DNA from 3 places in the Pannonibacter tanglangensis genome. Region 1 is predicted to be linked to each of the others. Evidence: riboswitches for the same ligand, from Rfam matches in the RefSeq annotation. Region 1 holds a riboswitch; each other region holds the start of a gene.

The links. A riboswitch is a leader RNA that binds a small molecule or an ion and turns the genes downstream of it on or off. The one in region 1 is predicted to bind thiamine pyrophosphate.
Region 2: another riboswitch for thiamine pyrophosphate. It lies ahead of GWI72_RS02450 (hydroxyethylthiazole kinase); the one in region 1 lies ahead of thiM (hydroxyethylthiazole kinase).
Region 3: another riboswitch for thiamine pyrophosphate. It lies ahead of GWI72_RS16045 (ABC transporter permease); the one in region 1 lies ahead of thiM (hydroxyethylthiazole kinase).

What each region holds. Positions count from the first base shown of each region.
Region 1 covers NZ_JAABLQ010000001.1:2,592,771-2,594,963, reverse strand. The annotation lists gene thiE (thiamine phosphate synthase) at 1-179, opposite strand, end outside; gene thiM (hydroxyethylthiazole kinase) at 166-966, opposite strand; TPP riboswitch at 1,309-1,404, opposite strand; gene GWI72_RS11530 (glycine--tRNA ligase subunit alpha) at 1,675-2,193, shown strand, end outside.
Region 2 covers NZ_JAABLQ010000001.1:524,115-526,307, reverse strand. The annotation lists gene thiD (bifunctional hydroxymethylpyrimidine kinase/phosphomethylpyrimidine kinase) at 1-161, opposite strand, end outside; gene GWI72_RS02450 (hydroxyethylthiazole kinase) at 202-963, opposite strand; TPP riboswitch at 1,053-1,156, opposite strand; gene GWI72_RS02445 (Lrp/AsnC ligand binding domain-containing protein) at 1,395-1,631, shown strand; gene GWI72_RS02440 (DMT family transporter) at 1,680-2,193, opposite strand, start outside.
Region 3 covers NZ_JAABLQ010000002.1:283,537-285,729, forward strand. The annotation lists gene GWI72_RS16040 (hypothetical protein) at 1-500, shown strand, start outside; TPP riboswitch at 901-1,006, shown strand; gene GWI72_RS16045 (ABC transporter permease) at 1,059-1,886, shown strand; gene GWI72_RS16050 (ABC transporter substrate-binding protein) at 1,974-2,193, shown strand, end outside.

The DNA of each region.
Region 1 (2,193 bases):
TCGTCCAGCCGTGCCTTCAGCCGCCGGGCAAACTCCGCCACCACCGCATGCGGCGCGCTCTTGTCGCGCAGCTGCACCAGCGTCACGCCCCCGCGAACGGCCGCGATCACGTCGTCCTCAAGTCCGGGGCGACGGATCTCGTCGGTCACGAGATACAGGGAAAGATCAAAGCGGCGCATCGGCATACTCCACAAGCGCCAGGGCATCGACCTGCTCTGGCGTCACATCATGCAAGGCGTTGAGGAAGGCGGTCGCAAAGCTTCCCGGTCGGGGGTCTTCGGCGGCCGCGCGTTCTCCGGCGAGGGCGTAATAGGCGAGAGCTGCGACCGTTGCATGAAACCGGTCGGGCGCACCCGCAGCAAAGGCGGCAACGATGCCGGTCAGGGCGCAGCCGAGCGCCGTGACCTGCGTCATCAGTGGCGACCCGTTGGCGATCCGCGCAATCCGGCGCCCGTCCGTCACCACGTCGATCGCGCCCGTCACGGCCACGATCCCACCCGTGGCCCGGGCCAGGGCGACGGCCGCCGGCTCGGCCGCGTCGGTCCCGTCGCCGCTGTCGGCCCCGCGCGAGGCGCTGGTGCGTCCGGCAACCGCCAGGATCTCCGATGCGTTGCCCTTGATGATCGAAGGCGACAGCCGGGCAAGCCGGCCGTTGATCTCGCGCCGGTATCCGGTTGCCCCGGCCGCCACCGGATCGAGCACGACCGGAATGCCGCGGGCGAGCGCCGCCGTTGCGGCTGCCTCCATGGCGGCGACCCAGTCGGGTTCGGGCGTGCCGGTGTTCAGCGTCACGGCGCTGGCAAGGCCGGCGAACTCCGCCGCTTCCTCGCGCGCATGCACCATCGCCGGCGAGGCTCCGGCGGCCAGCAGCACATTGGCCATGGTCTGCATCGCCACGAAGTTGGTGATGTTCTGCACCAGCGGTCGCCGCGCCCGCATTCCTGCCAGATGGGCGCCGAGCGTCATGGTCGACCCGGCAGCAGCCACGGCTGCCCGTGCAAGGCCGCCCCCTGCGACGCCGGGACGGGCGCTCGCCACCGTGCCGGCGCGATCCGGCCCGGAGGCTGCTTCCTGCCCACGCTGCGGCCCGCCCCGCTCCGAGCGCTCCTGCTCCGTGTTGGCCTGCTCCGGCTTCCGCTGCTCCGGCTGCGGCTGTGCGGTGGCGCTGTCTGTCATGTCCTGTCCTCCATGCATGCGGGCGGTCCGGCGCGGGGAGGCTGAAGACCGCGCGGGACCATGGCTCCGCCCTGGCCGCAGAGGCGGGCGCATCGGCCAGCGGACGGCAACATGGGGGCAGGGATGGTAGGCACAGGTCTGCAAACGACTTCCTCCGCCGGCATGACCCGGTTCAGGTTCAAAGGGTTCCTCTCAGCCCCCGGTTGTGGGGCGCCCCTGTCGCAAGCAGGCTTATAGGCCTGTCGCAGCGGCAGCGCAAGAGGGGAGCGCAAGGTCGCCGCACAGGGGTGCCGCACGGGGACGCCGCACAGGGCCGCCTCACGGGGGCGCCGCATGGGGCCGGCGGCTCGAGGGGAGGGACGCGTGCGCCCTCGCGCCGCCGCGCTTGACCTTGCCGGCGGCCCGTGGCACCTGTCCGGCCGACTGTGCGCGGCCATGGCCGCGCCGCCCTTCGCAATCGGGACCTCATCCATGTCGAACGAAGCCATCCCGGCCCACATGCGCCCTGAAAACTCCTTCCAGGGTCTGATCCTGACCCTGCAGCGCTACTGGGCGGATCAGGGTTGCGTCGTGCTGCAGCCCTATGACATGGAAGTCGGCGCCGGCACGTTCCATCCGGCCACCACGCTGCGTTCGCTCGGGCCGCGTCCGTGGAAGGCCGCCTATGTCCAGCCCTCCCGCCGTCCCTCCGATGGCCGCTACGGCGAGAACCCGAACCGGCTGCAGCACTACTACCAGTTCCAGGTCATCCTGAAGCCGTCGCCGGACAACCTGCAGGACCTCTATCTCAACAGCCTCTACGCCATCGGTCTCGACCCGACCCTGCACGACATCCGCTTCGTCGAGGACGACTGGGAAAGCCCGACGCTGGGGGCCTGGGGCCTCGGCTGGGAATGCTGGTGCGACGGCATGGAAGTGTCGCAGTTCACCTACTTCCAGCAGGTTGCCGGGTTCGAGTGCGCGCCGGTCTCCGGCGAGCTGACCTACGGCCTGGAGCGCCTGGCGATGTACATCCAG
Region 2 (2,193 bases), 2.1 Mb from region 1:
ACGTCGTGGATCGCCGAGACACCATGGGTGTTCTGCGCCGTCAGCGCCGTCAGCACGCTGGCGCCATAGACGCCGAGCGCCGAGAAGGTCTTCAGGTCGGCCTGGATCCCGGCGCCACCGCCGGAGTCGGAGCCTGCAATGGTAAGGGCAATCGCGGTCATGCGGGTTTCCCTGAGGTGGTGGAGAAAGAGGGGGCCGCGCTCAGGCGAGGCGCAGGTGCTGGCCAAGGCTGGCAGCGTCCAGCGCATGCAGCGCGTCCAGGAACAGCGGCACGAAACTGCCGGGCCCGGCGGCAGAGCGGGCTGCCAGCTCTCCGGCAATCGCCACGAAGCTGAGCCCGGCCGCAGCCGCCAGCAACGGATCCGGCTCGACAGCCAGACAGGCCCCCAGCACCGCTCCGGCTGCACAGCCGGTGGCCGTGACGCGCCCCATCATCGGATGGCCGTTGGCAAGACGCAGGGTGCGCGCACCGACCTGCACGAGATCGACGGGCCCGGTCACGGCAAGCGGCACGCCGGCCAGCGCCTCCGCGCCGCCCAGTGCCGCCAGTTCGCCGGCGTTGACCTTGAGCAGCGACGGACGACGGGCGGCAAGATCGCGGGCGAGCGCGAGCCGCGGCGGCGACCGGTCGACGAACACGGGGTCAAGCACCCAGGGCTTGCCCGTCGCCTCGGCGACCTCAAGCCCGAGGGCAAAGGCGGTGCGCCGGCTCTCGTCGAGCGTGCCGAGATTGACAAGGATCGCATCGGCGCTGGCGGCAAAGGCCGGCACCTCTTCGGCGGCAAGCGTCATCGAGGGGATCGCGCCCAGCGCGAGCAGGACATTGGCCGTGAAGGCCTGGGCTACGGCATTGGTCAGGCAGTGAACGCGCGGCGCGGCAGACCGCAGCCGGTTGAGCACACGGCCGATGTCGATCGAAAGGGCGTCCGCCGTCGGCGCGGTTGCGGTGGCCGGGGCCGTCATGCGTCCCGCCTCCGCGATGTCCGCGCAGCGCGCATGCCGGTGCCTGTGTGATGAAGCTCGTCACGCGCCGCAGCCGTGACCCGTATCGACTGGTCCGTCATCCCAAATCCCTCCGCCGGTACGAGCCGGATCAGGTTCAAGGAGTTGGCGCCTGCGCCTCTCAGCCCGTCAGTGGGCACCCCCATGAGATGGCATGACAGCTAACAACTGCGACGCGTCATTGCAAGCAGATTGGCGCGGCAGGCCGACGCGGGTCAGCGCCCGCACGGCATCGGACGGCAGGGGGCGACCTTGGCGCGTCGGGGCGGCTTGTCGGGGCGGCTTGTCGGGGAAGCTTGGGGACCGCAGCGCATGATTGACGGCCCGCCCCGGATCAGCCATTCAAGCCAGAACGAAATGCCCCCGCCCGGGGGCGTCACGGGACCCGAGCCATGAAGCCGTTCTTCATCATGATCAAGTGCCACCTGGGGGAGACCTACAAGGTGGCCAACGCGATTGCCGACGCCGAGATCGCCTCGGAGATCTACTCGACGAGCGGCGACTACGACCTGCTGGTCAAGGTCTACATCGAGGACGGCGACGACATCGGCCACTTCGTGAACCAGAAGCTGCACTGTCTGGAGGGCATCCGCGACACCCGGACGATCATCACGTTCAAGGCATTCTGAGCCGGGCCGGCACCGCTGCCCAAGCCCGGCGGTTGAAGCCGGCGGCCGTCACGGCCTGAGCGGGCCCGAGGCCTCGCGCGCCTTCGTGTCATCGCGTCCAAGCTGACGCTCGCGAAACATCACGAACAGGCCGGCCGCCGTCACAATCAGCGAGCCGACGATCACCTGCCAGACCGGCACCTCGGCAAAGAACATCCAGCCGAGCACGACCGCCCAGATCATGTTGGCGTAGTCGAAGGGGGCAATCGTCGAGGCGTCGGCGTAGCGATAGGCCTCGGTCATGACGATCTGGCCGACACCGCCCGACAGCCCCACGAAGATGAGCAGCGCGGCCGTTTCCCAGTCCGGCAGGACCCAGGCGAAGGACGGATCGAGCCAGCCGAGGGGGATTGTCGCCAGCGCCATCACCGAGGCGCAGGCCGAGAACCAGAGGACGATGGTCGAGGTGCGCTCCGTCTCGCACAGCTTGCGCACGAAGATCATCGCCATGGCCGAGAACAGCGCCCCGAGCGCGGCAGCCGCGGCTCCGAACCAGGTCGCCCCCGTGATCGTCAGCCCGCCC
Region 3 (2,193 bases), on a different contig from region 1:
GCGGCTCGGGTACGGCCTCGCAGGGGCGCGTCGCCTGGAGTGTTGTCGAGGAGACCGACAATTCCGGCAAGAAGGTCCAGGTCCTTGCTGCGCAGGCCGAGATCCCGGATCGCAACATCACCGTGTCTGTTCGCATCAAGCCGAACACGGACGCCTCGCTGCCGGCGAGCCATCTCGTGGAGATCCAGTATCAGCTGCCCGAAGGCTTCTCCGGCAAGGACGTGGCCAACGTCCCGGGGCTGGTGATGAAGCCGACCGAGGAAGCCCGTGGCGACGCCCTGCTCGGGGCGTCGGTCAAGGTGGCTCCGGGCTACTTCTGGATCGCGCTGTCCAGCATCGACAACGAGCGTGACCGCAACCTTGCGCTGATGCGCGAGCGTGGCTGGATCGACATTCCGATGCTTTACGAGACGGGCAAGCGCGCCATCCTGACCCTCGAGAAGGGCACCCCCGGTGCCCGCGCCCTCGAACAGGCAATGGCGTCCTGGACCAACGGCTGACGTCACCTGCACATGGACGTGAACGGGGCCTTCGGACCCCGTTCTGGTTTCGGCCGGACCCATCCGACGGACGTCATCCCGGACCAGCTGAGCGCAGCGAAGCGCCGATCCGGGATCCAGACATCAGACGCGCGGAGCGCGGCACGCCCGGTCGCGAGCTTGCGGCTCAAGCCGGAGCAGTTTGGAGCTCGCTTTCGCTCGCACGGGCCTGCCAGATCCCAGGTCAGGCCCATGTCAGGCCCATGTCAGGCCCGGGTCAGGTCCGGTGCAGACCCCGGATCTCCGGTTCGCTCCGCTCCCCTTGTCCGGAATGACGGTCGAGGCCCTTGTTGTATTCCTCCCGCACGCACTTCCCCTGATTTTCCATCTTGCCAACAGCGGCGCAAACACGCATGGTCTGCGCCGGTCCGAGGGGTGTTCCTGTGTGAGCTGAGATGGCGTTCGACGCCGAACCCTTAGAACCTGATCCGGGTCATGCCGGCGAAGGGACGGAAGCCTTTAGCCTTATCCCGGATCTCCATGCGCGTTCGGTCACACCGATGACGGGAGATCCTTGTCGTGTCGATTGCCTCCGGGCCCTATGGCCCTTCGGAACTCCGGACCACCGACCAGGGCGGGCTCCTGCGGAGCAGCCTGAGCCTTTTGCGCCGGCTGCTGGCGCCGGTGCTGACCCTGGCCCTTCTGCTGGTGGCGTGGGAGCTTCTGGTGCGTCTGGCCGAACTTCCCCGCTTCATGCTCCCCGGGCCGATGGCCGTTGGCGCGGTCCTTGTGGAGCAGCATGAGTTTCTCCTGCGTCATGCCCGGCTGACCCTCACCGGAACCCTCCTCGGCTTTGCCTTCGGCGTGGCTGCCGGCGTGCTGGTGGCGCTGGTCATGTGGCTGTCGCCCCTGATCCGGCGCGGCCTGCTGCCGGTCGTGCTGGTGACGCAGGCGCTCCCCGTGTTCGCCATCGCGCCGATACTCGTGCTGTGGCTCGGCTTCGGTCTCGCATCGAAGGTCGTGATGGCGGTGCTGGTGATCTTCTTTGCCGTGACGTCGAGTTTCTTCGACGGTCTGCGGCGTCTGGATCCGGGCCTCTCGGATCTGTCCCGCCTCTACCGGGCGTCGCGCTGGCAGGACCTGGCCCTGTTCCGGATCCCGTCGGCGATGCCCGCTCTCGCCTCCGGCATCCGCATTGCCGCCGTCTTTGCGCCGATCGGAGCGGTGATCGGCGAATGGGTCGGCGCCAAGGGGGGGCTGGCCTTCATCATGCTGCAGAGCAACGCGCGGATGCAGACGGACGTCATGTTTGCCGCTCTCGCCCTGCTGGCCGTGATGGTGCTGAGCCTGCGCTTCCTGGCCGACCGTCTCACGCGGCTGCTGGTGCCCTGGCAGGTGGAAGACTGATCCGACCTGCCAATGCCCCTCCCGTTTCTTCCGGTTTTCCGTTTTCTCTTCCGTCCGGCCTCCGGACCGCAACCCAAGGAGCATTCCGTGTCCCGCCTTGCTTCCCTCGTGCTTGCCCTTTCCCTGACCGCAGCCACCCCCGCGCTTGCGGCGGACAAGCTCACGGTCCTGATGGACTGGTTCACCAATCCGGATCATGCCCCGCTGGTGGTGGCCAAGCAGAAGGGCTACTTCGCGGCGGAAGGGCTTGAGGTCGAGCTGATCGAACCGGCCGATCCGTCCATGCCCCCGAAGCTCGTGGCGGCCG